3 regions of the Streptomyces sp. B3I8 genome follow, and region 1 is predicted to be linked to each of the others. Evidence: riboswitches for the same ligand, from Rfam matches in the RefSeq annotation. Region 1 holds a riboswitch; each other region holds the start of a gene.
What was found. A riboswitch is a leader RNA that binds a small molecule or an ion and turns the genes downstream of it on or off. The one in region 1 is predicted to bind S-adenosylmethionine.
Positions count from the first base shown of each region.

Region 2: linked by a shared signal. The riboswitch ahead of QFZ64_RS09945 (aminotransferase class V-fold PLP-dependent enzyme) and the one ahead of QFZ64_RS10755 (amino acid ABC transporter permease) in region 1 are both predicted to bind S-adenosylmethionine.
Region 3: linked by a shared signal. The riboswitch ahead of thrC (threonine synthase) and the one ahead of QFZ64_RS10755 (amino acid ABC transporter permease) in region 1 are both predicted to bind S-adenosylmethionine.

Region 1 covers NZ_JAUSYN010000002.1:1,913,931-1,924,225, reverse strand. The annotation lists gene QFZ64_RS10780 (polysialyltransferase family glycosyltransferase) at 1-963, shown strand, start outside; gene QFZ64_RS10775 (N-6 DNA methylase) at 1,504-3,201, shown strand; partial or broken gene QFZ64_RS10770 (3'-5' exonuclease) at 3,215-3,780, opposite strand; gene QFZ64_RS10765 (hypothetical protein) at 3,835-4,152, opposite strand; gene QFZ64_RS10760 (DUF1684 domain-containing protein) at 4,404-5,228, opposite strand; SAM riboswitch class IV at 6,038-6,145, shown strand; gene QFZ64_RS10755 (amino acid ABC transporter permease) at 6,495-7,475, shown strand; gene QFZ64_RS10750 (amino acid ABC transporter ATP-binding protein) at 7,472-8,269, shown strand; gene QFZ64_RS10745 (ABC transporter substrate-binding protein) at 8,334-9,359, shown strand; gene QFZ64_RS10740 (GNAT family N-acetyltransferase) at 9,486-10,211, shown strand.
Region 2 covers NZ_JAUSYN010000002.1:1,724,459-1,734,753, forward strand. The annotation lists gene QFZ64_RS09925 (NYN domain-containing protein) at 1-1,259, opposite strand, end outside; gene QFZ64_RS09930 (hypothetical protein) at 1,325-1,564, opposite strand; gene QFZ64_RS09935 (rhomboid family intramembrane serine protease) at 1,720-2,451, shown strand; gene QFZ64_RS09940 (Lrp/AsnC family transcriptional regulator) at 2,448-2,729, shown strand; gene QFZ64_RS09945 (aminotransferase class V-fold PLP-dependent enzyme) at 2,777-4,159, opposite strand; SAM riboswitch class IV at 4,340-4,456, opposite strand; gene trpD (anthranilate phosphoribosyltransferase) at 4,681-5,748, opposite strand; gene QFZ64_RS09955 (cytochrome bc complex cytochrome b subunit) at 5,901-7,541, opposite strand; gene QFZ64_RS09960 (ubiquinol-cytochrome c reductase iron-sulfur subunit) at 7,538-8,605, opposite strand; gene QFZ64_RS09965 (c-type cytochrome) at 8,602-9,414, opposite strand; gene QFZ64_RS09970 (heme-copper oxidase subunit III) at 9,487-10,107, opposite strand; gene QFZ64_RS09975 (hypothetical protein) at 10,289-10,295, shown strand, end outside.
Region 3 covers NZ_JAUSYN010000002.1:3,170,186-3,180,480, reverse strand. The annotation lists gene QFZ64_RS16110 (MMPL family transporter) at 1-103, shown strand, start outside; gene QFZ64_RS16105 (SGNH/GDSL hydrolase family protein) at 364-1,218, shown strand; gene QFZ64_RS16100 (TetR/AcrR family transcriptional regulator) at 1,283-1,900, opposite strand; gene QFZ64_RS16095 (nuclear transport factor 2 family protein) at 2,051-2,566, opposite strand; gene QFZ64_RS16090 (trehalose-6-phosphate synthase) at 2,716-4,104, opposite strand; gene QFZ64_RS16085 (glucosyl-3-phosphoglycerate synthase) at 4,228-5,172, opposite strand; SAM riboswitch class I at 5,307-5,469, shown strand; gene thrC (threonine synthase) at 5,488-6,807, shown strand; gene QFZ64_RS16075 (MoaD/ThiS family protein) at 6,906-7,181, shown strand; gene QFZ64_RS16070 (cold-shock protein) at 7,660-7,863, shown strand; gene groL (chaperonin GroEL) at 8,236-9,861, shown strand; gene QFZ64_RS16060 (NADH:flavin oxidoreductase) at 10,173-10,295, shown strand, end outside.

The DNA of each region.
Region 1 (10,295 bases):
CCGGTGCACGTGTACGCCGACGGCCTGATGAGCTACGGACCGACCCGCGACGAGCCGCCGCACTCCGTCGCCGTCCGGGTCCAGCGGCTTCTCCACCTCGACCTGGTGCCGGGGCTGCGCCCGCTGCTGCTCTCGGAGTTCGGCGTCGCGGCCGAACTCGTCCCGGACGACGCCTTCCGCGCGGTGCTGGCCGACCTGTCCCGGGCCGCCGCCGACGACCCGGAGGTGGTGCGGGCGGCCGAGGCGGCGCCGACCGCGCTGCTGCTCGGCCAGTACCTGGCCGCGCTGAACATCCTCACCGCCGAGGAGGAGGAGGACCTGCACGTGCGGATGCTGCGCGGCGCCGCCGCGGCCGGTCACCGCTCGGTGGTCTTCAAGCCGCACCCCACCGCGCCGGTACGTTACGGCGAGGCCCTCGAGCGCGAGGCCGCCGCGGCCGGAGTACGGCTGACGACGCTGCGCGGCACGCTGCTCGCCGAGGTCTTCTACGCGCATCTGCCGCTGGAACTGGTGGTCGGCTGCTTCTCCACCGCGATGCTCACGGCCTCGGCGTACTACGGCATCCCCACCGCCCGCGTCGGCACCAGGGCGGTGCTGCGGCAGCTGACGCCGTACGAGAACAGCAACCGCGTGCCGCTGGTGATCGTCGACCACGTCGTCCCCGACCTCGAAGCCGGGGCCGCGGCCCGGCTGCCGGAAGCCCCGCCGACCCTCCAGCCGCTGGTGGGGGCGGTCGGGTACGGCATGCAGCCGGTCCGGTACCCCTGGCTGCGCGCCGACGCCGAACTGCTGCTGGCGCAGGACGCCGGCGACCCGGGTGCCGAGGGGGAGGAACGGTACGCCGCGTACTTCGCCACCGAGCGGCTGACCGAGCTGGACCTGCCCGGCGGCCGGAAGCGGCGCGAACCCCTGCTGCGACAGGTACTCACACGCGGCCGCAGCGAGACGGCGTCCCGGTCCTGACGACCGGGCCCGGACACGGGGTACGCGCGGCGGCTCGGCGGTCCGGTGGCCCGGCACCCGGCGGCCGGCCACAGCGGCGACCTGCCGCACGAGGCCGCCGACGCGCACCCGCCCGAACCCGAGGTGCACTCGCCCGAAGTCGACGTACACCCGCCCGAAGCCGGTGTACACCCGCCCGCACAAGCCCCTGTGCGTGCACCCGCCCGCATGAGTCCCGTGCGGGACACCCGCCCGCACGGGCTCTCGGGCACCCGCCCGCACGGGCCCTCGTAGGCGTGCGCCGTGAAGCCCAGCCGGCGGTAGCGGTCCAGGGCGGTGTCGAGGTCCCGTACCGGGATCACGGGCTCAACCTTGTTGAAGGCGACTCCTGTCACTTGCCCAGTCCGGTAGGACTTCGGCAGTCGGACACCGGCCGTGCCGACCGCGGGGAGGAAGGGACGGGGAACAGCGAAATACACAGAAAGTGTGGACATGCGTGCGTGAACGATGTCGACGCATACTGACTCAAGTCGAAATCGGCTGCCCGTGTACGCTGGAATCATGACGGACGATTCCGCTTCCTCGGCCGGGCCCCTCGTCACCGGTTCCGAGATCGCTCGGTTGGCCGGGGTCACCCGGGCCGCCGTCTCCAACTGGCGTAGGCGGTACGACGACTTCCCCGCGCCGGCGGGAGGCGCCGCCAACAGTCCGCTCTTCGCGCTCTCCGAGGTCCAGGCATGGCTGGACAGGCAGCGCAAGGGGCAGGAGGTGTCGCCCGAGGTCGAGCTCTGGCAGACCCTGCGGGCCGTGTACGGGGAGCAGATGGTCACGGGGCTGGCGGCGGTGGCCGCGGCGCTCGGCGGGGACAGCGGGGCGGAACTGCCCGACGAGATTGCCGGGCGGGTGCGGGAGTTGGTGCGGACCGAGACGCCCGTCGATCTCGTGAACGGGTTGACGGAACGGCTGCTGGACTCCGCCCGGCGTGCGGGGTCGGATCAGGTGACGTCCGAACGTGTCGTGCGGGCCGTGCGTCACTTCGCCCCCGAACTGCCCGCCGGCGCCACGGTCTTCGACCCCGCCTGCGGGATCGGGGTACTGCTGCTGGCCGTCGCCCCGGAGAACGGGACGCGGTGTCACGGGCAGGAACTGGACCCGGACAGCGCCCGGTTCGCGCAGTCGCGTGCCGAACTCCTGGGCCGGTCGGGCGTGCGCGTCGAGGCGGGCGACTCGCTGCGCGCGGACGCGTGGCCGGACCTCAGGGCGCGGCTGGTGGTCTGCGATCCGCCGGCCGGTGTGACCGAGTGGGGACGGGAGGAGCTGCTGCTCGACTCCCGCTGGGAACTCGGCACCCCGTCCAAGGCCGAGGGCGAACTCGCCTGGCTCCAGCACGCCTACGCGCACACGGAGCCCGGCGGCGACGTCCTCATGGTCATGCCCGCCTCGGTCGCCTACCGCAAGGCGGGCCGCCGCATCCGCTCCGAGCTCGTCCGCCGGGGCATCGTGCGCCAGGTGGTCGCCCTGCCGCCCGGGACGGCGACCTCGCACGCCCTGCCCGTCCACCTGTGGTGCCTGCGGCGCCCCGAGAGCACGGCACGCACCGACACCCACCAGACGGTGCGCATGGTCGACCTGACCGGCAACAGCCCCGACGGCAGCCTCGAACCGAGCCCCGACCAGGTCGCCGAGGTGCCCCTCATCGACCTCCTCGACGACCTCGTCGACCTGACCCCCGGCAGCCACCTACGGCCCCGGGAACGCGACTACGCGGGCGAGTACGCCACCCTGCGCGCGGAGTTGGACGACAGGATCCGCCGGCTCGCCGCCGTCCTGCCCGACCTCGCGGCGGGCGGCGGACCGGGCTCCCTGGACGGCGCCATGACCAGCGTCGCGGACCTCGCCCGCGCCGGGCTCGTCCGTTACGACGGCCCCGTGCCGGTGTCGGCCAGCGAACAGCTCGACACCGACTACCTCCAGGGGTTCCTGCGCAGCTCCTCCAACACCCGCCGCTCCACGACCGCCAGCGGCACCTACCGGCTCGACGGCAGGGGCTCGCGCATCCCCCGCATGACCATCGACGAGCAGCGCCGGTACGGCTCCGCCTTCCGCGCGCTGTCCGCGTTCGAGGAAGGGGCGCGCGAGATCGGTGAGTTGAGCCGGCGGCTCGCCGAGGTCGTGCGCGAGGGCATCGCCACGGGCGCCCTGGCCCCGCCGCCGGAGTCCACAGAGTCGCCGGAGGCCCCGGAGCCGCCGCAGGACTGAGCGGGCGGCCCGGTCAGGCCGTGGCCGCCGGCGGGAACGGGCTCCGGGTGCCGCTCCACGTCACGCTCAGTGCCTCACGGGCCCGGGTGCAGGCGACGAAGAGCAGGCACCGTTCGCGCGGCAGGTCGGCGTCGTGCGGCAACGGGTCCGCCTCGCGCGGCGTGATCTCGCGGGTGAACGGAACGGTGCCCTCGGTGACCCCGAGGACGTTGACCGCGCGGAACTCCAGCACCTTCATCGCGTGCATCGTCGCCAGCCGTACGCCCTCCGCGCCCGGCGCGATCTGCCCCTTGACCCGCGTCACCGGGACGCCCGCCGCCCTCAGCTTCTCCTCGGCCGCGTCCAGGGAGAGGTTGAAGCGGGCGCACACGCCGATCTCATGCGGTGCCACCCCCCGTCGAGCAGCCCTCTGACCCGCTCCAACAGGGCCTCGGTCTCCCCCTGCCGGGTCGCGTACCCCTGCGCCTGGGGACGCCGCCCGTGCAGCAGCGAGCGGTGTCCGGCGAGGGTGTCCGTGCCGCCCTCGCCCTCCAGCGCCTCGACGGTGACCGGCGCGAGGAGCCGGGCCGACCAGGCCAGGCCCGTACACCAGCGCGGCGGCGGCCGAGGAGGAGTTGCACTCGACGTCCCGGGTCACCCTCCAGCGGGCGGGCGCGTTCTGCGCCCCGCCGGGCGCGCCCTGGGGACTGCCGACGCATCCTGGACGGCACCCGGGGCGGCCGGTACGTCCACGGGCGCGCCCTCCGCCCGCAGTTCCGCCCGCACCCGGCGGGCGTAGGCGCCGGGCCTCGGCCACTCCTGCGCGGTCACGAGCGAGCCCTCCCGTAACAGGAACTTGTTCGTCCCGTTGCCGCCGAACGGGACCAGCAGGTACCCCCGCGCCTCGGCACCGTCCTGCGGCAGCTTGATGAGGAACTCGGGCGTTCCGGGGAGGCGTTCGGGCTGCGGCACGGGTGACCTTCCGGCAGAGGGACGATGCCTGCGAGAGCGCTCCCCAGGCTAGACGTTGACGTTGTCAACGAACATGCGAGCGGCATAGGCTCAGGTGAGCCGCGGGCGTTCGGTCTCTCGGGGGACGGACGAGTCGGGCGCTCTACGATTCCGGTGACACGTGGCCGACGACCGGTGGATTCGCCCCGGTCACGGGGGATCGCGCTTGCGCAGAGCGTCGGTGTTCCCGCCGGGCCGGGAGTGGGTCCGGCTCAGGAGCCGCCGCGCTCGCGGGGGATCTTCTGACCGGCCTCGACCGCCACCGGCAGCCGGTTCTCGGCCGGGGGCAGCGGGCAGGTGGCCAGGTCCGTGTAGGCGCACGGCAGATTGGCGGCCCGGTTGAAGTCCAGGACGACCGTGCCGTCGGCGGCGGGCGGATCGAGGGTCAGGGACCGGTTGGCGGCGTAGGTGGTGACACCCGAGGTCGCGTCGGTGAACAGCACCAGTAGCCGGCCCGCCCCGTGGCCGGGGAAAGCGGTCAGCGACAGCGGGCGCCCGTCCAGCTCGAACTCGACCCTGCCCGGGGCGTCGTAGACATGCTCGAGGCCCTCGACGGCGGCGCCCACGGTGGTCGGCCGCGGAGTGTCGAACGGGACGTAGCGGCCCGTCACGGCCCAGCGTGGGTCGGGGGCGTAGGCGGGCGTCCCGGCGAAGGCCGTGCGCAGCGGGGCGTCCGGGTGCCGGGGGCGCACGATGTCCTGGCCGCCGCGCCTGGCGACCTCGATGACGGCGTCCTTCCAGACGGCGTCCACGCCGCCGCGCTCGGGAAGCACGCCGAAGCGGTGCTCGCCGCTCACCGGCGCCCCGTCGACGACGAGTTCCTCGCCCTCGTCGAGGTCCACGACGACGCCCCCGGGGCCGGTGCGCCACGCGCCGGGCGCGTCCGGGAAGCGTTGGGGCCGGTCGTCGAGCCAGTGCAGACCGGTGATCGCCAGGAACCCGTGCGGGGCGGCGAGCCGGGCCTCTTTGGCGCGGTGCCACTCCAGCCAGCTCTTGGTGAAGGCGTGGAGGTCAGTGGTGGCGGCCTCGGTGGTCATGGGCGATCTCCCTCGTGTCGGGGTGCCTTCGGGCAGGGGATGCGGGGCCGGGCTGCCGGGCCGACGCGCGTACCCGGCGGGCACGTTCGCCGCCGCGTCACCGGGTGCGCCGGCGGTCGGCTTCCACGGGCGTCGGCCGAACCCGCGTTCCGGTGGCGCGGGGCGGCTTCTTGTCGGTCATGCGGACGAGGTCATGCGGATGAGGTCTTGCGGACGAGGTCATGCGGACGAGGTCATGCGGGGACGCCGATCGGCCCGCGACAGGGAAGGGTTCGGCGCCGGGCCGCGGGGTGGGCGTCGTTGCCCTCGAGCTCGACGGCGAGGTGCGGGGCGGGGCCGGACAGGGGAATTCCTTCCGGAGGACACGACGACTCGCGGCCACGGGGCCACGACGAGACGGCCGGCGGGAGCGGCCGGCAGAGGTCAGACGTGTGCGGAAGGACAGACGGCGGAGGAGGTGCGGCAGTAGTCGACGTGCCGCCGGGTGATCAGCCGCGCACCGGTGCACGCACCGTGCGGTGCCGTACCCAGTACGCGCATCACAGCCTCCACCCGTCAACGGCTCTCCTTTTCAACGTAAGTCGTCCGCCCCCGTGAATGTCAAGGCCGACGGCGTCCGCGATGCGGGACGGGAGGGCCCTCTTGACGCCGGTGTCGGCGGGATCGACACTCGCTGGGGCAATCCCAGTGAACGGGTAGGGAACGTAGGGTCGTCCGGGCGGGCGGCGCACGCGGCCTGCCGGCCGGTCCAGTCGGCGGACCGGCGTTGACATCCGTTCGGGCATTTGTCTTTACTACGGCCCCAGAACGGTCATGAGCGTCAGCGACAAGCCCTGGCTTGCTGACCGGCAACCCTCCCACCGCGGTGGGGTGCCCCAGGTGAAGACCCGACCGAAGAGTTTCGGTAAGCGCGAGGCCCACAGGGCCGGAACGGTGACGGTGACGCCATGAACGCAGCTCCCAGGACGGCCACGCGCCGCCCACAGGGCTGCGTGGAGCCGTACCCGAACCCGCTCGTCGCCGATCGCGCGGTCGACCTGCTCCGTGTGAACAGCGCACTGTGTACCGCACCGGGCCGTGCCCGCTGTCGGGGCTGACCTCTTTCCGCAGCGCCCGAAGCCCGCACGCCGCCGCAGCCCCGCATTCCCCGACGAACGCCGCCCGTGCGGTGTGCCGTTGTCCTCCCCGCCCCCGGTTCCCCGCGGCCGCATCCGCCGACGCATGCCGCCGCGCCGTCCGGGGTGTCCGAACCTGCCGGAGCCCACCATGAGTGAACCCCCTGGCGCCACCGTCACGCTCACGCCGTCACCCACCGCCGACGAACCGCCGCCACCGCTCGTCGCACAGCGGGTCCTGCCGCTGCGGCGCCCCGGGCGCTGGATCGCCACCGCGGTCGTACTCGTCCTGGCCGCCCAGTTCGTGCACGGACTGGTGACCAACCCCTTCTACCAGTGGGACCGCTGGAGCTACTGGTTCCTGCGCCCCACCCTCCTCGACGGCCTCGTGATCACCCTCGAAGTCACCGCCTACAGCGCGGTGCTGGGCCTGATCGGCGGCGTCGTGCTCGCCCTGGCACGACTGTCCAGGAGCCCCGTGCTGCGCGCGGTGAGCTGGACCTACGTCTGGGTGCTGCGCTCCGTCCCGCTCATCGTGGTGCTGATCTTCCTCTACAACTTCAGCGCCCTGTACAAGACGCTGAGCATCGGCATCCCCTTCGGCCCGGCCTTCTTCTCCTTCGACGAATCGAGACTGGCCACCGACATGGTCGTCGCCGTCGTCGGCCTCAGCCTCAACGAGGCCGCCTACGCGGCCGAGGTCGTCCGCGGCGGCATCCTCTCCGTCGACCAGGGCCAGCACGAGGCGGCGGCGGCGCTCGGCCTGCCCAAGGGCTACCAGTTCCGCAGGATCGTCTTTCCGCAGGCGCTGCGCTCCATCGTCCCGAACTACGTCAATCAGCTGATCGGCCTGATCAAGGGCACCTCGCTGGTCTTCTATGTGTCCCTGCTCGACCTGTTCGGCTCCGCACAGACCATGGGTGCCACCTACCCCGGCGACATCGTGCCGCTGCTGCTGGTCGTCACCGTCTGGTACCTGATCCTGACCAGCGCCGTCTCCGTCGTCCAGTTCTACGTCGAGCGGCACTACGCCCGCGGCGCCACCCGCGGCCTGCCGCCGACACCGCTGCAGAAGCTGCGCACCGGTCTCACCGGCCTGCGGGCCCGCATCCGCGAGGAGGCCGCCGTATGACCGCCAGGACGCTCGAGCCCCTGGCCGGGGGCGGGGCCGCCACCGTCGAGGTGCACGACGTGCACAAGTGGTACGGCACCCACCGGGTACTGGCCGGCGTCGACCTGACCGTCCGCCCCGGCGAGGTCACCGTCGTCCTCGGCCCCTCCGGCTCCGGCAAGTCCACCCTGCTGCGGGTCATCAACCACCTGGAGAAGCCCGAGATCGGCCACGTCAGCATCAACGGCGAGCTGATCGGCGTGAAGCGGCACGGCGACCGGCTCAAGGAACTGAGCGAGCGGGCCATCCTCGTCCAGCGCGCCCGGATCGGCTTCGTCTTCCAGAACTTCAACCTCTTCCCGCACCTGACCGTCCTCGACAACGTCGCCGCCGCCCCGGTCGCCACCGGCAGGCTGGGCAGGCCCGAGGCCCGGGAGCTCGCCCGCGAGCTGCTCGGCCGGGTCGGGCTCGGCGACAGGACCGGCGCCTACCCGCGCCGGCTCTCCGGCGGCCAGCAGCAGCGCGTCGCCATCGCCCGCGCTCTCGCCCTGCGCCCCGGCGTCATCCTCTTCGACGAGCCGACGTCCGCCCTGGACCCCGAGCTCGTCGGCGAAGTCCTCGCCGTCATCAAGGACCTGGCGACCAGCGGTACGACCCTTGTCATCGTCACCCACGAGATCGGGTTCGCCCGCGAGATCGCCGACCAGGTCGTCTTCCTCGACGGCGGAAGGATCGTCGAGCAGGGCCCGCCCTCCGAGGTCCTCGACAACCCGCGGCACGAGCGGACCAGGGACTTCCTCGCCAGGGTCCTCTGAACCCCGTACCTCCTCCAGACCTTCCCCACGCCACCCTCCTCACCTCCAGCGACAAGGAACGGCCATGCCCACGCAGTTCACCCGACGCAGCCTGATACGCGGCATCACCGCGGCGACCGCCGTCGCCTCCCTGGCCACCGGGCTCGCCGCATGCGGTGGCGACAGCGACGCGGCCACCTCCACCGACACCGCCTCGTCCGGCGAGGTCGTCATCGGGAAGGTCTCCAACGGCGCGGCCGAACAGACCTCCCTCGAGGTCACCGAAGTCAAGTCCATCAGCGCCGAACTGCCCGCCGCGGTCAGGAAGAGCGGCAAGCTGGAGATCGGCATCGGCGCCCTGCCGTCCGGCTTCCCGCCGCTGGCCTACGTGGGCAGCGACCAGAAGACGCTCACCGGCGCCGAGCCCGACTTCGGCCGCCTGGTCGCCGCGGTCCTGGGCCTGCGGCCCGAGGTGAAGAACCTCACCTGGGAGAACATGTTCGTCGGCATCGACAGCGGCAAGGTCGACGTGGCCTTCTCCAACGTCACCGACACCGAGGAGCGCAAGAAGAAGTACGAGTTCGCCTCCTACCGGCAGGACAACCTCGCCTTCACCGTGCCGAAGAAGAGCACCTGGAACTTCGACAACGACTACGAGAACCTCGCCGGCAAGACCGTCGCCGTCAGCTCCGGCACCAACCAGGAGAAGATCCTCCTGGAGTGGAAGGCGAAGCTGGCCAAGGAGGGCAAGAAGCTCACCGTCAAGTACTTCCAGACCGCCAACAGCGTCTACCTGGCCCTGGCCGGCGGCAGGATCGACGCGTACCTCGGGCCCAACCCCGGTATCGCCTACCACAACCGTCAGGTCGCGAACACGCCGGACGCCACCCGCACCGCCGGCACCTACTCCGGTGCCGGCGCGCACCTGCAGGGCCTCATCGCGGCCACCGCCAAGAAGGGCAGCGGCCTGGCGAAGCCGCTCGCCGACGCCATCGACCACCTGATCGAGAACGGCCAGTACGCCAAGTGGCTCAAGGCGTACAACCTCTCCAACGAGGCCGTCACCACGTCCGAGGTCAACCCGCCCGGACTGCCGCTCGACAACTCCTGACCCGGGCGTGCCGGGAACTCCACCGCCGCCTCGCGGTGGAGTCCCACGCGCCGCACACCCGCGCCCAGCACCCGCGCCCGACACCCGCGCAGAACACCCGAGTCGAACACCGGAGACCGTCACACCATGTCCGTCATCGCCCTCGACGCCGGCTCCTCGCACCCTCTGGACAACCCCGCCTGGGCCGCGCTCACCGGCCCGCACGCCCGCTTCGCCGAGCGCGTCGGCCGGGCCGTCCGGTACCAGCAGGACGTGTCCCCCTTCCACGCCGTCGCAGGCGACAACGACCCGCGCGCCTGGGCCGACCTCGCCGCACTCGTCGGCCCCGGCGGTACCGCCGCGGTGCGGGGCGTCACCGAGGTCCCCGAGGGGTGGGAGGTCGTCCACACCGGGCACGGCGTCCAGCTCGTGGACACCTCCCTGCGTGCCGAACCCGACCCCGAGGCCGTACGGCTCGGCCCCGCCGACGTGCCCGAGATCCTCGACCTGGTCGCCCGCACCGAGCCGGGCCCCTACCTGCCCCGCACCGTCGAACTGGGCACCTACCTCGGCATCCGGCACCGGGGCCGCCTCGTCGCCCTGGCCGGCGAGCGGCTGCACCCGCCCGGCTGGACGGAGATCAGCGCCGTGTGCACCGACCCCGAGCACCGCGGCCGGGGCCTGGCCACCCGTCTGGTCCGCGCGGTCGCCGCCGGCATCAAGGAGCGCGGCGAACGCCCCTTCCTGCACGCCGCGGCCACCAACGCGAACGCCATCCGGCTGTACGAGTCGATCGGCTTCACCCTGCGCTGCCGCACGGTCTTCTCGCTCCTGCGGCACACGGGGGCCGCTGCCCTGGAGGAGACCGCGTAGGGGGAGCGGCACATGACACGTGTACTCCGTGCCCTCCGCCCTTCACCCTCCCCGCCCGACGGGGCGGGGAGGGTGAAGGCGCTC
Region 2 (10,295 bases), 190 kb from region 1:
GAGACGACGATCACGGGCCGTCCCGGCGGCTCCGCGCGCACCAGCCGGCGGATCAACTCGTCCGCGGTCACCCCCGGCTTGGAGAACAGCACCCGCACCCCGCGCGGCGGCGCGAGCAGCACCGGGGCGGCGAGTTCGGCGCCGTCGAAGACACAGGTGGTCTCGGCGCCGGTCTGCGCGGCGAGCTGGGCGAGCTGCCCGAGCAGTCGCAGCCGTTGCTTCTCCAGCGGCATCTGCGGATAGCCGGTCTTGGTGACGTTGTAGCCGTCGACGACGAGGTGCGCCTGCGGCAGCGCGAGCAACTGGTCGACGACGGCCGGGTCGTTCTCGGACAGCGCCCGGTTGGCGATGTCCTTCGGGGTCATCCGGCCGGGCTCCACGGCGTCCACGGTCTCGGCGGGCCGCACCGACACCGGCGGCAGCGCCAGCTCCCGGCGCAGCCCCTGGGACGCCTCCAGGACGGTGTCCAGGAGCAGCCTGATCCGCATGTCCTCGACGCTGCGGCCCTCCCGGGCGGCCTTGCGCGTCGCCTCCAGGGCGGCCTCAGACTCCCCCAGCCGCGTCTTGAGCCGACGGGACTCGCTCTCCGCGGCGGACAGCCGTGCCTGCCCCTCGGCGCGCTCGGCCTCCCGCTCGGCCCGCGCCTTGCGCAGCGCCGCCTCGCCCCGTTTGACGTCGCTGAGCGCGGCCCGCAGTTTGCGGTGCAGCGACTCGGACTCCTTCTTCGCCGTCTCCAGTTCGGCACGCAGCCGTTCGGTCTCCGCGCGGACCTGGCCACGGGCGACGGCCAGCTCGGCGCGCAGCCGCTCCAGCTCGACACGGGTCTCCTCACCGGCCCGCTCGGCGTCCGCCCGCTGGGCCTCCTCGCCCGCGGCGGTCACCAGCTTCACCCAGCCGGCGGGGCGCAGCACGTAGGCCGCGGCCGCCACGTCGAGCGGGTCGGCGGCCGGGGGCGGGGAGCCGGCGTCGAGGGCGCCGGTCAGCTCGGGCTGGGCCTCCCTGAGCTTCTCGGCGACGCGCTGGCGGAACAGCGGGTCGGTCTCCACCGCGGCCGCCATCGCGTTGCCCGCGAACTTGGCCCGCCGGGTGGGGGTGAACCGGGCGTACTGCCGGAGCTGAGTGGGCAGCTCGGCCACGGTCAGCCCGCCGAAGCCGTCGGAGACGATCCCCACCACACGCCTGCGCACGCCGTCGGGCAGCGGACGGTCGAGCACCTCGGCGGCGCCGTCGCCCGGCTCCCCGCCTTGTGTCTGAGCCATCCGTCACCCCTATGCCTGTACGGGAGCCCCGCAGCGGGCTCCCTGACCGCGGGTACCCGCTCCGCTCAGGAGCCGGCGCCCGGCCTGTCCACGAGTTCCACCTGATCCACGGCGTTGCACCAACGGCAGCGCACCGACTCGATGGTCTCACTGACCACCTCGCGCTCCTCGACCTTCGGCGTGCCGGACAGATCCAGGTGGACGTACTCGACCGCCCTGGAAGAGCGGGTCACGTCGAAACGCGTGAGGTTGCCGCACAGTGTGCAGCGCCACCGGGTCGTCTCGGTCGGCAGGGGAACCGTCATCGTGGCTGCTGCTCCTTCTTCCGGTCTCCGTGATGCCCCAGTTTCCCTGGTGCGTATGGGTCGTAACCCTACGGCCTGCACGGGACCCCCCGCCGATGTGTCCGCCGCGGCGAGGCACTCCGCCCCGTTCCACCCGGTACGTCATGCTTCGTCGCATGATCCGCGACAGGACCGCGTCGGCCGTACGGGCACTGCGACGGCAGCCGGCACCGGTGACGTACGGGCTGATCGCCGTGTGCTTCGTGCTCTTCATGCTGAGTCCCGCCTCGGGGTTCGACCCGGGGTACGGCACCGGCGACCGGCTGCTGCTGGCCCAGCAGACGTACTTCGCCCGCTGGGGGGTGATCCCGGTGGAGCTGTTCGGCGGCTCCGCGCGGGCGACGCTCTCCCCGGTCACCGCCCTGTTCGTGCACGGAACCTGGGTGCACCTGCTGGGCAACATGCTGTTCCTCCACGTCTTCGGCGCGATGGCCGAGGAACGGCTCGGGCACGTGGAGTTCGCCCTGTTCTACCTGGGGTGCGGCGCGCTGGCGCTGCTCGGTTACGCGGCGGCGCGGGCCGGCTCCGCGCAGTCCCTGGTGGGTGCCTCCGGGGCGATCTCCGCGGTCCTCGGGGCGTTCCTGTTCCTGTTTCCCCGGGCGCGGGTGACCAGCATCTTCCCGTTCCTGTTCTTCCTGCCGCTGCGCTTCCCGGCCTGGGTGGTGCTGCCGTTCTGGGCGGCCCTGCAGTGGCTGGCGGCGGGCCGGGAGGGCCAGGGCCCGGGCGTGGCCTACCTGGCACACGTGGTGGGGTTCGCGCTGGGCTTCGGGTACGCGTGGGTGCGCTACGGGCCCATGGCTACAGTGAGGGACACAAGCCCGGCCCCCGAGGGAGAGAACCAGCCGTGATCACCGCGATCGTGCTCATCAAGACCAGCGTGGACCGGATCCCCGAGATCGCCGAGTCGATCGCCGCGCTGGACTCCGTCAGCGAGGTGTTCTCCGTGACCGGGACGTACGACCTGATCGCGATGGTCCGCGTGAAGGCGCACGACGAGCTGGCGGACGTCATCCCCGGCCGGATCAGCAAGATCCCCGGCGTCGAGGGCACCGACACGCACGTCGCGTTCCGCACGTACTCGCAGCACGACCTGGAGGCGGCGTTCTCCATCGGGCTGGAGTCGTAGGAACTCCAGCCCGCGGACCTCGGGCGTCGGCCTCTCCGGGCAGCCGGTCAGACCGCCGGGACGCAGCGGCCGTCCTGCGTGCGGTACTCCCACTTCGCGCCCTCGCGCACCAGTTCCCGTACCGCCAGGACGAAGCGGTCGACGTGCTCGTCGGGCGTGCCCGCGCCGAAGCTCACGCGGATCGCGTTGAGGGACTTCTCGCCGGGCGCCGCCTCCGGCGCCCCGCACTCGCCCTGGGACTCCGGGTCGCCGCCGAGCAGGGTGCGCACCAGCGGGTGGGCGCAGAACAGGCCGTCGCGGACGCCGATGCCGTACTCGGCGGAGAGCGCGGCGGCGAAGTGCGAGCTGTTCCAGCCCTCGACGACGAAGGACAGCACGCCCACGCGGGGCGCGGCGTCGCCGAACAGGGAGAGGATCCGCACCTCGGGCACGTCGGCGAGGCCCGCGCGGACCCGGTCGATCAGATGGATCTCACGGGCGACCAGGGTGTCCCAGCCGGCCTCGGTGAGCGCCTTGCAGGCGGAGGCGACGGCGTGGGCGCCGATCACGTTGGGCGAGCCGGCCTCGTGCCGGGCGGCGCCCTCGTGCCACTCCACGTCGACGCCGCCGTCGGCGCGCCGGGTGACCCTGCGGCTGGCGCCGCCGCCCGCGAGGTAGGGCTCGGCGGCGGTCAGCCAGTCGGCGCGGCCCGCCAGGACGCCGGAGCCGAAGGGGGCGTACAGCTTGTGCCCGGAGAAGGCGACCCAGTCGACGTCCAGGTCCTGCACGGAGACGGGGTGGTGCGGGGCGAGCTGGGCGGCGTCCAGGACGACACGGGCGCCGTGCGCGTGCGCGGCGGCCGCCAGTTCGCGTACGGGCCACAGCTCGCCGGTGACGTTGGAGGCGCCGGTGACACAGACCAGGGCCGGGGCGTGGATGTCGCGGGCGGCGAGGGCGCGCTCCAGGGTGTCGACGGCGTCGCCCGGGGTGCGGGGGGCGTCCAGGCAGGTCACGCGGGCGTCGCGCCAGGGCAGCAGGGACGCGTGGTGCTCGGTCTCGAAGACGAACACCTCGCAGCCTGCGGGCAGCGCGGCGGCGAGGAGGTTGAGCGAGTCGGTGGTGGACCGGGTGAAGACGACCTGGTCGTCCGCGCGGCAGTCGAGGAACTCCCCGACGGTACGGCGGGCGTTCTCGAACAGGTCGGTGGAGAGCTGCGAGAGGTAACCGGCGCCGCGGTGGACGCTGCCGTAGTACGGGGCGTACGCGGCGACGTCGTCCCAGACGCGCTGCAGGGCGGGGGCGCTCGCCGCGTAGTCCAGGGCGGCGTAGGTGACTTCGCCGCCGGTGACGAGGGGGACGGTGACGTCGCGGCCGAGGACGGGGAGGGGGGCGGGGGCGTCGGCGGAGGTGGTGGAGACGGTGGTGGCGGGGGTGACGGCGGTGGCGGACATCGGTGAACTCCCGTGGAAGCAGCCGGAATCACCACGCGGGCAGGGGCGGCCGACGGCCGGCGCTCGCGCGTGGGTGAGGGGGGGAACGAGAAGGGTGTGCGGAGGCGGGGCTCTGCGGCCCTATCGCATTCGCTTGCTCACGGGGGCTCCTCGAGGACCAGGACCCCTGGGGTTTCGAGGGGTCCGCGCTTGCCGCGGACCTTGTGGCGCGCGGCCTGGTCTTCACCCGGGGCACCCCGCCACGGACGGAGGGTTGCCGGACAGTCGGCCGGGGCCTCATGACTGTCACTCATGACCTGCACACGACGCTACGGGACCGTGCGGCTCCGCCGCAACCCGTCCCACATCCCGATACGCGGGGGTGCGCCCAGGCGCGTTCTCGCCCCCGCCGCACCTGCCCCGGGGGGCGGAACCCCGTGCCGGGGTCCGAGGGGCGCAGCCCTTTGGAGGGACGGGACGGGCAGGGGCGGCGGGGGCGGGAGGCCGCACACCGGAGGGCCCCGCACCCCCGAACGGCACCGCTACGCGCGGCGCGTGGCCGTGACCCAGCGCGAGAGGGTCTCCCGCGCCGCCCCGCTGTCGATGGACTCCGCCGCCCGCGCCATCCCGTCGCGGATCCGGTCCACCAGTGGCCCGTCCTCCCCCCGCAACGCCACCACCGCCGCCGCCGAGTTCAACAGCACCGCATCCCGCACCGGCCCCGTCTCCCCCTCCAGCAGCCGCCGCGCGACCTCCGCGTTGTAGGAGGGGTCACCACCGCGCAGCGCCTCCACCGGCACCAGCGGGATGCCGACCGACCGCGGGTCGAACGCCTCCTCCGTCACCTTGCCGTCCCGCACCACCCACACCCGTGACGTGGACGTCGTCGTCAGCTCGTCGAGCCCGTCGTCGCCGCGGAAGACCAGCGAGGAGTTGCCGCGCTCGGCGAAGACCCCGGCGATGATCGGCGCGACCCGCGCGTCGGCGACGCCGATCGCCTGGGCCCGTACCTTCGCCGGGTTGGTCAGCGGCCCGAGGAAGTTGAACGTCGTCCGGATGCCGAGCTGCCCGCGCGCCGCGGCCACGTGCCGCAGCGCCGGGTGGAACCTCGCCGCGAAGCAGAAGGTGATCCCGGCCTCCTCGGCGACCTCCACCACCCGCTGCGGGGTGAGGTTGAGGTCGACGCCGAGCTTCTCCAGGACGTCGGAGGCCCCGGACGCCGAGGAGGCCGCCCGGTTGCCGTGCTTGACGACCTTCGCGCCGGTCCCGGCGACGACGATCGCGGACATCGTGGAGATGTTGACGGTCTTGGCGCCGTCCCCGCCCGTGCCGACGATGTCGACGGTGTCTCCGGGGATGTCGATGACGTGGGCGTGCGCGTACATCGCGCGCACGAACCCGGTGATCTCCTCGACCGTCTCGCCCTTGGCACGCAGCGCCACCGCGAAGCCGGCGATCTGCGCGTCGGTCGCCTCGCCGCGCATGATGAGGTCCATCGCCCAGGCGGTGTCGTCCGCGGACAGGTCACGCCCGTCGAGCAGGCCGTTGAGGAGGGCGGGCCAGGAGCGGCCCGCCGCGGTGTCGCCTCCAGCGGGGGTCACAGCAGTCATACGCCGCTCCTGGGTCGTCGCAAGGGGTGTTCCGGCACGTCGGCACGGCAGTGCCGGGCGGTCTCCACCCTATCCAGCCCCGCGCACGGGGAAGGGCCCCGTCCGATGTTCGGACGGGGCCCTCCTCGCCGTGGCGTGGCGACAGTGGGTGATCAGTGGTGGCCGTGGCCGCTGGTGATCTCCTTGTACTCCTCGACGGTGGGCTTGGGGATCTGGTTGTGCTCCCCGTAGTACGCCTCGCTCAGCTTGGCGCGGAGCTTCTGCGGGCCCTTGATCTTGCGCTCGACACCGTTCTCGTCGACCGTCGGGCCGAGCTCGAGCGGGCTGTACTGGTCGTGCGCCGTGAGGGTGTGCAGCTGCTCCTGGCTGAGCGGCTCGTGCACCTCGATGAACTCACCGTGCGGCAGGCGCTTGATGATGCCGGACTCGCGCCCGTGCAGCACCTTCTCCTTGTCGCGGCGCTGGAGGCCGAGGCAGATCCGCTTGGTGACGACGAACGCGATCACCGGGGCGACGAAGAACGCGATCCGGACGAACCAGGTGATGGCGTTGATCGACAGGCTGAAGTGCGTGGCGAACAGGTCGTTGCCGCCGCCGATCAGCAGGACGGTGTACCACGTCATCCAGGCGACACCGAACGCGGTCCGGGTCGGGGCGTTGCGCGGGCGGTCCAGGATGTGGTGCTCGCGCTTGTCGCCGGTGACCCAGGACTCGATGAACGGGTAGACCGCGATGGCGACCAGGACCAGCGGGAAGATCATCAGCGGGACGAACACGCCCAGGACGAGCGTGTGGCCCCAGAGGTTGATCTCCCAGCCGGGCATGACACGGATCAGGCCCTCGGAGAAGCCCATGTACCAGTCGGGCTGGGCGCCGGTGGAGACCTGGTCCGGCCGGTAGGGGCCGATCGCCCAGATCGGGTTGATCTGCGCGATCGCCGCGACGGCCGCGATGACGCCGAAGACCAGGAAGAAGAAGCCCCCGGCCTTGGCCATGTACACCGGCAGCAGCGGCATGCCGACGACGTTGTTGTTGGTCTTTCCGGGACCCGCGTACTGCGTGTGCTTGTGGTAGAAGACCAGAATCAGGTGCGCCACCATCAGGCCGAGCATGATGCCCGGCAGCAGCAGGATGTGGATCGAGTAGAACCGGGCCACGAAGTCGCCGCCCGGGAACTCGCCGCCGAAGAGGAAGAACGACAGGTACGTGCCGACGATCGGCACGGACAGGATCGCGCCCTCCATGAAGCGGACACCGGTGCCGGAGAGCAGGTCGTCCGGGAGCGAGTAGCCGGTGAAACCGGTGAACATGCCCAGGACGAACAGCAGGAAGCCGAACAGCCAGTTGACCTCGCGCGGCTTGCGGAACGCGCCGGTGAAGAAGACGCGCATCATGTGCACGAACATGCCGGCGAGGAAGATCAGCGCCGCCCAGTGGTGAATCTGTCGGATCAGCAGACCACCGCGCACCTCGAAAGAGATGTGCATGGTGGAGTTGAACGCCTCCGACATCAGCTGGCCCTGCAACGGCACGTAAGTGCCGTGGTACTGGACCTCGTTCATCGACGGGTGGAAGAACAGCGTCAGGTACACACCGGTCAGGATGATGATGATGAAGCTGTACATGCAGACTTCACCGAGCATGAACGACCAGTGGTCCGGGAAGATCTTGCGCATGTTGGACTTGGCCAGGGAGTAGATCCCCAGGCGGCCGTCGGCCCAGTCGGCGACCCGCTCACCGGCGGGCGCCTTGCCGCGCCTGCGCGGCTCGTTGCTGGCTGCTGCAGTACTCATCCGCGCTCCCAGAAAGCAGGACCGACGGGCTCCGCGAAGTCGCCGAGCGCCTCGAGGTAGCCGTCCTCGCTCACACCGATGCGCAGTTGCGGCAGGGGGTGGCCGGCCGGACCGAAGATGACTCGGGCACCGTCGGAGAGGTCGAAGGTGGACTGGTGGCACGGGCACAGAACGTGGTGCGTCTGCTGCTCGTACAGCGAGATCGGGCATCCGACGTGGGTGCAGATCTTGGAGTAGGCCACGATGCCCTCGTGGCTCCAGTCGAGTTCCTGCTTGTCCTTGATGTTCTCCGGCTGGAGCCGGACGATCATCAGGGCCGCCTTGGCGATCTCGGTCTGGAACTCCTCGTCGTGCTCCTCGAGCCCCTCGGGCTTGGCGAAGGTCAGCGAACCCACGGCCACGTCGGAGGGACGGATCGGCTCGTTGGTGTTCATGTTGACCAGCAGCTTGCCCTTGGCCCACGCGGTGTGGCGGAGCTTGGTGTGGGGCAGCGGGCCGAGGTCGCGCAGCAGCATGAGGCCGGAGAGCGGCACCAGGGTGAGCGCGCCGAACATGGTGGTGCGGATCAGCTTGCGCCGGCCGAACGCGGACTCCTTGGCGCCCTGCTTGAAGTCGGCGAGGACCTTCGAGCGGGTCTCCGGGGGTGCCTCGATCGGGTGACGCTCGTCGGCGATCTCCACATCGGACATCAGCGTGCGGGCCCAGTGGACCGCGCCGGCGCCGATCGTGAAGAGCGCCACGCCGAGGGTCAGGCCCAGCGCGAAGTTGAGCGCGCTGAGGTGCCCCAGCGGGAACACGTAGATCGACTTGTCCGGCGAGATCGCCACGTACGACGCGATGAAGCCGACGGTGGCCAGCATCGAGAGCGTGAACAGCATGGCCACCGTGCGCTCGGAGTGCCTGGCGGCCTTCTCGTCCACGTCCTGGCGGCGGTGCTCGTGCGGCGGCAGACCGGGGTCCGCGAACGGGTTCTCCTCGTCCGCGACGGCCAGGGCCTCGTGGGCCCCGTGCTCCTGGTCCCGCTCGGCGGGCAGCTTCTCTTCTGGAATGTCTTGGCTACTCATGACTTCTTGGCCTTTGCGGTCCGAGCGGCAACCCAGATGGCGACCGCGATCAGCGCGCCGAGTCCGAAGATCCAGGCGAACAGACCTTCACTGACCGGGCCCAATCCGCCGAGTTCGAGACCGCCGGGGTTGGTCGTTTCGTCGCCGTCGACGGCCTTCAGGTACGCGATGATGTCCTGCTTGTTCTTCGACGTCAGCGTGGTGTCGGGGAAGGACGGCATGTTCTGCGGGCCGGTCTGCATGGCCTCGTAGATGTGCTTCGGGGCGACACCCTCCAGGCTCGGCGCGAACTTGCCGTTCGTCAGCGCTCCGCCCTTGCCGGTGAAGTTGTGGCACTGGGAGCAGTTGGTGCGGAACAGCTCCCCGCCCCTGGCCACGTCCGCGCCCTCCGGGCTGTACTCGTCCTTGGTCGGCTTGGCCGGGCCGGCGCCGAGCGAGGCGATGTACGCGGCGAGCTGGTCGATCTGCGCCTGCGAGTAGATGTTCTTCTTCTTCTCGACCTGCGTCTGCTGCGAGGTGGAGGCCGGCATGCGGCCGGTGCCGACCTGGAAGTCGACCGCCGCCGCGCCCACGCCGACCAGGCTCGGACCGTCGGAGCTGCCCTTGCCACCGGTGCCGTGGCAACTGGCGCAGCCCACCTCGTAGAGCTTCTTGCCCTCCTCGATGGCGAGGGACTGGGCGGTGGAGTCGGCCTGTGCCTTGTCCGCGGGTGCGAACGCGGTGTACAGCCCCCCGGTGGCCGCCAGCGCGAAGAGTAGGACGACGAGCGCCGCCAGCGGATGGCGTCGTCGTTCGGAGAGCTTTTTCACGGATTACCCCGGTGTCAGGATCTTCTGCGTCGATGCTTCGGAAGGGTCGGGTGGCCGGTCTCGGCGCTTCGACTACTTGATCAAGTAGATCGTGGCGAAGAGGCCGATCCAGACGACATCGACGAAGTGCCAGTAGTAGGACACGACGATCGCCGCCGTCGCCTGGTCGTGCGTGAACCTCTTCGCCGCGTACGTACGGCCGAGAACGAAGAGGAAGGCGAGGAGACCGCCCGTCACGTGCAGGCCGTGGAAGCCGGTGGTCAGGTAGAACACCGAGCCGTACGGGTCCGAGGACAGCGAGATGCCGTCCTTCTTCACCAGCTCGGTGTACTCGTAGATCTGACCGCCGATGAAGATCGCGCCCATCATGAAGGTGACGATGAACCAGCCCCGGAGCTTCTTCACGTCCCCGCGCTCGGCGGCGAACACGCCGAGCTGGCAGGTGAGCGAGGAGAGCACCAGGATCGTGGTGTTCGTCGCCGAGAAGGGGACGTTGAGCGCACTCGCCATCTCCTTCCAGTGATCGGGGCCGGTCACCGATCGCAGGGTGAAGTACATCGCGAAGAGGGCCGCGAAGAACATCAGCTCGGAACTCAGCCAGATGATGGTTCCGACGCTGGTGAGGTTCGGCCGATTGACCGACGGGTGTGCGTGCCCGGTATCTACTGTCGTTGCTGTCGCCACGACCGACATTATGTCGGTCGCTTATCCCGCCCTCACCCCGGGGGGTGCCGTTCGGAGTGTCCGCACCCCGTGCGCTGCCCGGATGGCTCATCCCCGGGCCGTTCCGCCCGCTGCCCGGGGAGGGCGCGAGGGAGTAGCATCCGGCCCAACGGTCCATGTCCGCGCGACGACGAGGTCTTCCGGAGGAAGCATGCAGC
Region 3 (10,295 bases), 1.3 Mb from region 1:
CCGCGTGGACATCGAGGGCGAGGCCCTCACCGAGCAGGCCCACGCACCGCGTGACCCGTCCGGCGACGAAGCGCACACCTCGGCCCCCGCGCGGGTCGTCTGACGAGGGCGTGCGGTGCGGGTCGTGCGACGGAAGTCGCCCGGCCCGCACGCCGAGCGGGCCGCTCACGGACACAGCCCCACGAGCGGCCCGTTCGGGGCGTGCACCCTGCCCACCTCCTCGAGCCGCCGTCACGGCACCGCTCGGAGGAAGCCCATGACCACCCGGGGAGACACACGGCATCATGACTCACCTACGCGTCGTCCTGACCGGCATTCTCCTGTCCGTGGCGGCTCTGACCGTCACCGTCGCCGAGACCCGTCATGACGGCGACACCGCGGGGGACAGCGGCGTGCGTGGCCCCTATGTCGCTCTCGGCGACTCCTACACCTCCGGTCCACGCATACCGGTTCAGAGCGGCCGGCCCCGCCGGCTGTGCCCGCTCCGACCACAATTACCCGGCCCTGCTCGCCGCCGGACTCGAACTGGGGCCGCGCATGTACCGCGACATGAGCTGCAGCGGTGCGACGACGGCGAACCTCGCCTCGCCCCAGCACACCGACGACGGCCTCAACCCCGCGCAGCTGTCCGCCCTTTCCGGCCGGACCCGGCTCGTCACCCTCGGCATCGGAGGCAATGACATCGGCTTCGGCGAGATGCTCACCCGCTGCCTCACCATGGGGACGGTGTACGGCGTCGTCGCTCGCCTCAAGGACGTGTCGGAGGACGCTCCCTGCCGAGAGCGCTACGTCAAGGACGGCACCGACAGCACGCGGCAACGGATGGCCGCTCTCGGGACGAGGCTGTCCGGCCTGCTGGAAGAGATCGGGCGACGTGCGCCCGAGGCGCGCGTGTACATCGTCGGCTACCCCGCGATCCTGCCGCCCGGCGACACCGGCTGCGGACTCGCGCTCCCCCTCGCTCCGGGCGACATCGCCTACCTGCGGGAGAAGGAGCACCAGCTCAACGACGTGCTGCGGCGACAGGCCCGGGCAGCCGACGCCACCTATGTGGACACCTACACCGCATCCCGGGAGCACGGCGCCTGTTCGGCCGGGAACACACGGTGGATCGAGCCGATGATCCCCCGTAGTCCGGCGGCCCCGGTGCACCCCAACGCGCGTGGACAACGCGAGATGGCACGGATCGTCCTGCGTGCCATGAGGGCGACGCGGTGAGCTCGTCCGGACCGTCCGGCTCGTCCGGGCCGGGGACCGACGGGGCCGGCGGAGGCCCCGGTCGTCATCGCTCCGCCGGGTGGTGGGTCAGGGACGCGAGGATGATGCCGCGTGCCGCGTCGACCGTGTCCGTGAAGGCGGCCGGGTCGCGGCCGATGCGTTCGGCGCCCGCGCGCATGACGCCGGACAGCAGTTCCACCGCGAGGCGTACGTCGCCGACGTCGCGGAACTCCCCGCGCGCGATGCCGTCGCGGACGACGTTCTCCACCTCGACCACGATCGCGTTGAACGGGTTGTCCGGCCCCTTCGGCACCTCGGCGACCAGCGGCCCGGAGCCCGGCCGGAACATCAGCTGCATGGCCTGATCCGCGGACGCCTCCAGGAACGCCTCGATGATCTCCCGCATCCGCTCGGCGGCCGGTGCCGCGGACCGCGCCGCGATCGCGGACACACGTGCGACCGCGGGCCGGGCCGCGCGCTCGATCAGGGCAATGACCAGCGCGCTCTTGTCGCCCGCGTAGTTGTACAGCGTGTTGCGCGCGAGTCCGGCCCGGGCCGCGATGTGCCCCATGTTGATCGACTCGTAGTCGCGTTCGAGCAGAAGTTCCCGCATCGCCTCGGCGAGATCGGCCCACACCAGCTCGTGGTGTTCCTCGATGCTGGTTCCCCGAATCCGCGGCATCCGGCCATTCTCCCCCGCCGGGGCGAGCCCCGTACCCCGGGCCCGTACCCACGGGCCGTACCTACAGGCCGTACCTACAGGCCGTACCCACGGGTCCGTACCCACGGCCCGTCCCCCCGCGGGCCGCATCCCGCACCCGCGACACGCCCTTCAGCCCGCCTTCGCCTGCGCGGCGGCCATGGCGACGCCCGCCAGGTGCGGGTTCTCCTGGTACGTCGCGGTGAGTCTCACCCGGCTCAGGCGCCAGCCGTCCGGCGTGCGCATCGCCTCGTTGTCGTAGAAGCCGACCACCAGCCAGCGGTGGGGGCCCTCGCCGGCGAGTTCCTCCGGCAGCCAGTGCTCGGCACGGACGTGCGCGTGGATCCGCGCGCTGTCGCCGTCGATGTCGACGACGTGGCCGGTGATGGCGTGGTGGGTCGCGGTGTAGGCCGCGAAGGCGGTGCGGAGGTTGTCGAGGTAGTCATCGAGCGGCACGGTCATCGGCGGCATGCCGGCCACCGACTCGAAGTCGAGGGTGAGCGGGTCGGTGAAGACAAGGCCGGGCAGCTCGGTGTACTCCTTCCGGTCCGAGATGTCGGCGTAGCGGCCGAGCAATTCGATGAGATCGGCGCGATCGGTGAGGACGGCGAGATCGCCGCGTCCGCCGCGGTCGTTGAGCGCGTTCATGGGGGACTCCCTGTCCGGCGGGCGGCCTCGACGTGGTTCCACGCCTCTAAGCGACACCCTGTCGTAAAAATTACGACAGGGTGTCGCGAAAAACAAGCGAGGCCGCTTGGGGGCCTGTCCGGGCCCCGGACCCGGTCCTCAGCCCCCGCTCAGCCCTCCAACGCGTGCAACTGGTCCAGGAACCACCGCGACGGCGGCAGCGCCGTGCCCGCCGCCGCCAGTCGCTTCGACCGTTCGACTCGCTCGGCCGCCGGCATGGACAACGCCTCGTGCAGCGCCTCCGCCGTCGCGACCACGTCGTACGGGTTCACCACGATCGCGTCCTCGCCCAGTTCCTCGTACGCCCCCGCCTCCCTCGACAGCACCAGCGCGCAGCCCTCGTCGGAGACGAGCGGCACCTCCTTGGCGACCAGGTTCATCCCGTCCCGTACGGGGTTGACCAGCGCCACATCGGCCAGCCGGTAGGCCGCGAGCGACCGTGCGAAGTCGTCCTCGACATGCATCAGGACCGGTGTCCAGCCGTCCGTGCCGTACCGGGCGTTGATCGACTCGGCCACCCGCCGCACCTCGTCGGTGTACTCCCGGTACACCGCGAGGTCCTGCCGGGAGGGGTAGGCGAACGCCACGTGCACCACCCGCTCGCGCCACTCGGGCCGCGAGGCGAGCAGTTCCTCGTAGGCGCGCAGTCCGCGCACGATGTTCTTCGACAGTTCGGTCCGGTCGACCCGGACGATCGTCCTGCGGTCCGGGCCGATCTCCTCGCGCAGCGCCGTCATCCGCTCCGCCACGTCGTCCTCGTGCGAGCGGGCGCGCAGGAAGTCGGCGTCCGCGCCGAGCCCGTGCACCCCGATCCGGGTGTCGCCGAGCCCGCCGGCCACCGCGTCCGCGCACGCGGTGAAGGCGTCCGCCCAGCGGTGGGTGAGGAAGCCGAGCCGGTCGGCGCCGAGCATGCCGCGCAGCACCTGCTCGGCGATGTCGTCGGGGAGCATCCGGAAGTAGTCGACGGGCGCCCAGGGGGTGTGCGAGAAGTGCCCGATCCGCAGGTCGGGGCGGAGTTCCCGGAGCATTCCCGGGACCAGGGTCAGGTGGTAGTCCTGGACCATCACGACCGCGCCCTCGGCCGCCTCCTCGGCGAGCGCCTCGGCGAAGGCCCGGTTGTAGGTCTCGTACGAGGCCCACTGGCGCCGGAACTCCCGATCGAACACGGGTTCCAACGGGGTCTGGTACAGCATGTGGTGCACGAACCAGAGCACGGAGTTGGCGATGCCGTTGTAGGCGTCCGCGTGCACGTCGGCCGGCACGTCCAGCATCCGTACGCCGTCCTCGCCGACCCCGCGCCGCACCGCCTCGCGGTCACCGTCGCCCAGCGCCGAGCACACCCACAGCGCGCCCGCGTCCGGCCCGATGGCCGACAGCCCGGAGACCAGCCCGCCACCGCCCCGCCTGGCGTGCAGCGAACCGTCCTCCCGCACGGCGTACGAGACGGGCCCCCGATTGGAGGCGACCAGCACCTGAGCAGCACCGAACCTTGAAGCCATACGCCTCAACCTAGCCCGGCCCCCGAACCCTCAAACGTGCACGGACACCTCACCGCACCGATTCCGTCACACGACCTGTGCATACAACGGGTGTAAGCGGCCGGCCCATGCCCCGCCCTCCCCCTACGCCACCTTCCCCGCCGCGTACTCCGCGATCTCGGTCATCGGCGGGCGCTCCTCCGTGTCCACCGGATGGGTGCGCGGCTCGAAGCCCTGCGGGCCGCGTTCGAACTGGGTGAGGGCGGGGCGCAGAAGGTGGCCGCGGGCCAGACGGAGCTGGGCGGTGCGGTAGATCGCGGCGGCCATGCGGCCCAGTGCCTGCCCGTCCTGGTGGCGGTGGTGGCGTACGCCGACGTCGACCTGGGCGAGCGCGTCGAGGCCGACGGTGTGCAACGCGTCGACCAGCATGCCGAGCTCGACGCCGTAGCCGACCGGGAACGGGAGCCGTTCGAGCAGCGAGCGGCGGGCCGCGTACTCGCCGCCGAGCGGCTGGACGAAGCCGGCCAGCAGCGGCCAGTGCATGTTGAGCAGTGGCCGGGCCATCAGCTCGGTGACCCGGCCGCCCTGTCCGGCGGCTCCGGCGAGCGGGCGGTCGTACATCGCCTTGACCAGGTGCACGTCGGGGTCGGTCAGCAGCGGGCCGACGATGCCGGTGACGAAGTCGGAGGAGAACGCGCGCAGATCGGCGTCGACGAAGCAGACGAGGTCGCCGCGCGTGACCAGCAGCGAGCGCCACAGCACCTCGCCCTTGCCGGGCAGGGCCGGGATGCGCGGCAGGATCGCGTCACGGTGCACGACCCGGGCGCCCGCCGCCGCGGCCACCTCGGCGGTGCGGTCGGTGGAGCCGGAGTCGACGACCACGATCTCGTCGACGAGAGGCACCCGCCGGACCAGGTCGCGGCGGATCGTCGCCACGATCTCGCCGACGGTCGCCTCCTCGTCCAGCGCCGGGAGCACCACGCTGACCGACTGGCCGGTGGCCCGCTTGGCGGCCATGACCTGCTGCAACGGGCGGTCCGCCACCGACCACGAGCGCGCCTTCAGCCAATGCTCGACTTCCTGCAGCACGGTCGGTGGCTCCTTCGTGATCCATCTCGCGGTACGGACGACTCGTCCAAGTGTCCTGGCCTTCGGTTACAGTCTTGAACAACGCAGATGGCCGTCGCATGCCGGGGGCCACCGGCGCCACCACAACCGAATACCGCTCATCCAGAGGGGCAGAGGGAAACGGCCCGATGAAGCCCCGGCAACCCTCCAGCCGGCACTCGTAGATCGCTGATCAATCCCGATCACTCCGCGAGGCTCCCGGCTAGGGAAGGTGCCAAATCCGTCTCACGGCGAGATGCGTCGTGAGGAAGATGAGGAGAAAGGGCCTCGCCTCACATGGCTGTGCAGACTGTCGAAGACACCACCGGCTCCACCACTTCTGCCACCTCCGCCCCTTCCGCCACCGGGTCCGTCGATCTCGGTCCGGCCGCCGCGCTGAGCTGCCGCGAATGCGGCCACCGGGTGCCGCTCGGTCCCGTGTTCGCCTGCGAGGAATGTTTCGGGCCGCTCGAGATCGCCTACGACTTCTCGGGTCACGACACCGAGGAACTGCGCCGGACCATCGAAGCGGGCCCCGCGAACATCTGGCGGTACGCCCCGCTGCTGCCCGTCCCGGCGGACGTGGCGACGAAGCCGAACATCAACCCCGGCTGGACCAAGCTCGTCAAGGCCGACAACCTGGCCCGTGAACTCGGCGTCACCGGCGGGCTGTACATCAAGGACGACTCCGGCAACCCGACGCACTCCTTCAAGGACCGCGTCGTCGCCCAGGCCATCGAGGCCGCCCGTGCCTTCGGCTTCACCACCCTGTCCTGCTCCTCCACCGGCAACCTGGCCGGCGCGGTGGGTGCCGCCGCCGCCCGGGCCGGCTTCCGCTCCTGCGTGTTCATCCCGCACGACCTGGAGCAGGGCAAGGTCGTCATGGCCGCGATCTACGGCGGCGAGCTCGTCGGCATCGAGGGCAACTACGACGACGTGAACCGTTTCTGCTCCGAGCTGATCGGCGACCCGGCGGGCGAGGGCTGGGGCTTCGTCAACGTCAACCTGCGGCCGTACTACGCCGAGGGTTCCAAGACGCTGGCGTACGAGATCTGCGAGCAGCTCGGCTGGCGGCTGCCCGACCAGCTCGTGGTGCCCATCGCCTCCGGCTCCCAGCTCACGAAGATCGACAAGGGGCTGCGGGAGCTGATCGAGCTCGGGCTCGTCGAGGACCGGCCGTACAAGATCTTCGGCGCCCAGGCGGAGGGCTGTTCGCCGGTGTCGACCGCGTTCAAGGCGGGCCACGACGTCGTACGGCCGCAGAAGCCGGACACGATCGCCAAGTCGCTGGCGATCGGCAACCCGGCCGACGGCCCCTACGTGCTGGACATCGCACGCCGCACGGGCGGTGCGGTGGAGGACGTGAACGACGAGGCGATCGTCGACGCGATCCGGCTGCTGGCGCGGACCGAGGGCATCTTCGCGGAGACCGCCGGCGGTGTGACGGTCGGCGTCACGCGCAAGCTGATCGAGGCCGGTGTGCTCGACCCGTCGCTGACGACCGTCGTCCTCAACACCGGTGACGGCCTCAAGACGCTGGACGCGGTGGCGGGCACGGGGCTCACCGCGACGATCCGGCCGTCCCTGGAGTCCTTCCGGGAGGCGGGGCTCGCGTAGCCCCCGCGCGGCCCTCGCGCGGCAGGACCGGCCGTCCCCCCTTCCCCACAGCGCCCCCCTACGGGCACCCTCGCACCCGACCGGAGGTCATCACCCCCATGAGCGTCACCGTTCGCATCCCCACCATCCTGCGCACCTACACCGGCGGCAAGGCCGAGGTCGACGCCGAGGGCACGACCCTCGGCGAGGTCATCGCGGACCTGGAGAAGAACCACACCGGGATCGCCGCCCGGGTCCTGGACGACCAGGGCAAGCTGCGCCGTTTCGTCAACGTGTACGTCAACGACGACGACGTCCGCTTCGAGCAGGGGCTCGACACGGCGACGCCGCAGGGTGCGGGCGTGTCGATCATCCCCGCGGTCGCCGGCGGCTGAGACGGGCGTGGCGGGCGGGACGCGCCGGACGGCGTCCACGTTCCGCGTCCCTTACCCTCGGTAATGCAGATCACTCAGCGTAGAACGAATTACCCCCTCCGCGAGAGAAGCGGAGGGGGTAATTCTGTATGATTGAGCGCGATACAATTGGGGAACGCACCCCGGATTTCCGAGACCGGGCGACGGCAATCTTGTCGGGCTTCCGACAAGAAGTAGCCAAAGTGTGCAGGGCTTTTGCGTCCTATGCGCCTTTTGTGCGGTCCGACTTGCCCTGAATTCGAGCGAATTCTCCGTACATTCCCGACCGGTCGTGCCCAGATTTCTCGTCCGACTGACCTGTTGCACACGGCAGTTGGACAGATACATTCAGCCGCGGTCGACGCGTTCCGGCGCACGCCCCCAACCGTTGGGGGGTGAGGTCTGACCCGGATCCGCGAAGTGCGGATCCGTGCAAGGGCCAGTAATAGGGGAGTTAGGCATGGCTCAGGGCACCGTCAAGTGGTTCAACGCGGAGAAGGGGTACGGCTTCATCGCGGTCGACGGTGGTGCGGATGTGTTCGTCCACTACAGCGCGATCCAGATGGACGGTTACCGCACTCTGGAAGAGGGCCAGCGGGTCGAGTTCGAGATCTCGCAGGGTCAGAAGGGGCCGCAGGCGGACATGGTCCGCGTTGCCGGCTGACGCGCGCGCCGACTGAAAGTTCGACGTGAACGAAGGGCTCGTGGGCACCGTCGGGTGCCCGCGGGCCCTTCGGTCTGTCCGGAACCGGGGCGGCGTCGGGCGCCCGCGGGCCCGCCGGTCCGTCCGGAACCGGGGCGGCGTCGGGCGCCCGCGGGCCCGCCGGTCCGTCCGGGTTCCGCGGGGTGGCGCTTGCACTCTCGGGGGGTGAGTGCTAATCATTGGCGTTAGCACTCACAAGGTGAGAGTGACAACTATGGACCGGGTCGGTGAGGCCCTGGCGAGGTGGGGCAAGGAACCACCAGCCGGTGCCGTCCGTCGCGGGCGCGGGCGCGGTCCGGAGCAATCCACCCCAGTCCGGGAGGACCACTTCACATGGCCAAGATCATCGCGTTCGACGAGGAGGCGCGGCGCGGCCTCGAGCGCGGCATGAACCAGCTCGCGGACGCCGTGAAGGTGACGCTCGGCCCCAAGGGCCGAAACGTCGTCCTCGAGAAGAAGTGGGGCGCCCCCACGATCACCAACGATGGTGTCTCCATCGCCAAGGAGATCGAGCTCGAGGACCCGTACGAGAAGATCGGCGCCGAGCTGGTCAAGGAAGTCGCCAAGAAGACGGACGACGTCGCCGGTGACGGTACGACCACCGCGACCGTCCTCGCCCAGGCGCTGGTCCGCGAGGGCCTGCGCAACGTGGCGGCCGGCGCCAACCCGATGGCCCTGAAGCGCGGTATCGAGAAGGCCGTCGAGGCCGTCTCCGCCGCCCTGCTCGACCAGGCCAAGGAGGTCGAGACGAAGGAGCAGATCGCCTCCACGGCCTCCATCTCCGCCGCCGACACCCAGATCGGCGAGCTCATCGCCGAGGCGATGGACAAGGTCGGCAAGGAAGGCGTCATCACGGTCGAGGAGTCGCAGACCTTCGGTCTGGAGCTCGAGCTCACCGAGGGCATGCGCTTCGACAAGGGCTACATCTCGGCGTACTTCGCGACCGACATGGAGCGCATGGAGGCGTCGCTCGAGGACCCCTACATCCTCATCGCCAACTCCAAGATCTCCGCGGTCAAGGACCTGCTCCCGCTCCTGGAGAAGGTCATGCAGTCGGGCAAGCCGCTGCTGATCATCGCCGAGGACGTCGAGGGCGAGGCCCTGTCGACCCTGGTCGTCAACAAGATCCGTGGCACCTTCAAGTCCGTCGCCGTCAAGGCCCCGGGCTTCGGTGACCGCCGCAAGGCCATGCTCGGCGACATCGCCATCCTCACGGGCGGCGAGGTCATCTCCGAGGAGGTCGGCCTCAAGCTGGAGAACGCCGGTCTGGAGCTCCTGGGCCGCGCCCGCAAGGTCGTCATCACCAAGGACGAGACCACCATCGTCGACGGCGCCGGCTCCGCCGACCAGGTCGCCGGCCGGGTCAACCAGATCCGCGCCGAGATCGACAACAGCGACTCCGACTACGACCGCGAGAAGCTGCAGGAGCGCCTGGCGAAGCTCGCCGGCGGCGTCGCGGTCATCAAGGCCGGTGCCGCCACCGAGGTGGAGCTCAAGGAGCGCAAGCACCGCATCGAGGACGCCGTCCGCAACGCGAAGGCGGCCGTCGAGGAGGGCATCGTCGCCGGTGGTGGCGTGGCCCTGCTCCAGGCCTCCCAGGTCTTCGAGAAGCTGGAGCTCGAGGGCGACGAGGCCACCGGTGCCGCCGCCGTCAAGCTGGCGCTCGAGGCCCCGCTGAAGCAGATCGCGGTCAACGCCGGCCTCGAGGGCGGCGTCGTGGTGGAGAAGGTGCGCAACCTGACCCCGGGCCACGGCCTGAACGCCGCGACCGGCGAGTACGTCGACCTGGTCAAGGAAGGCATCATCGACCCGGCGAAGGTGACCCGTTCCGCGCTGCAGAACGCCGCCTCCATCGCCGCGCTCTTCCTGACCACCGAGGCCGTCATCGCCGACAAGCCGGAGAAGGCCGCCCCGGCGGGCGCTCCGGGCGGCATGCCGGGCGGTGACATGGACTTCTGATCCTCTCCGGGTCCGGCCTCCAGCCGGGCCGGGCCCACCGAGGACCGGACAGGAAGTCCGACGCACGCCGTCGTGGACCGGCACAGGCCGGCACACGCCGACGTTCGAGTGCGACAGAGGGCGGCACTCCCCGCACGGGGGGTGCCGCCCTTCGGCGTGTTCGGCGCCCGCGCCGCACGGAGGCTCGGGAGGTCGCGGTCACAGTGGTGGGGCGGACGGGAATGCGTGGGCCGTACAAGACATTGACCAAGGGGCGCATTGCATGCGCGTGCACATACTGAACGGTTTATCCACGTCCTCGAGGAGCCCGTATGACCGCCCCCGCCGACACCACCACCTCCGGTGCGGACACCTCCGCCTCCCGCGCCGCGCGGATCCTCTCCCGCCCCGTCGCCCTGAACGGCCTGACCGTCCCCAACCGCATCGTCATGGCG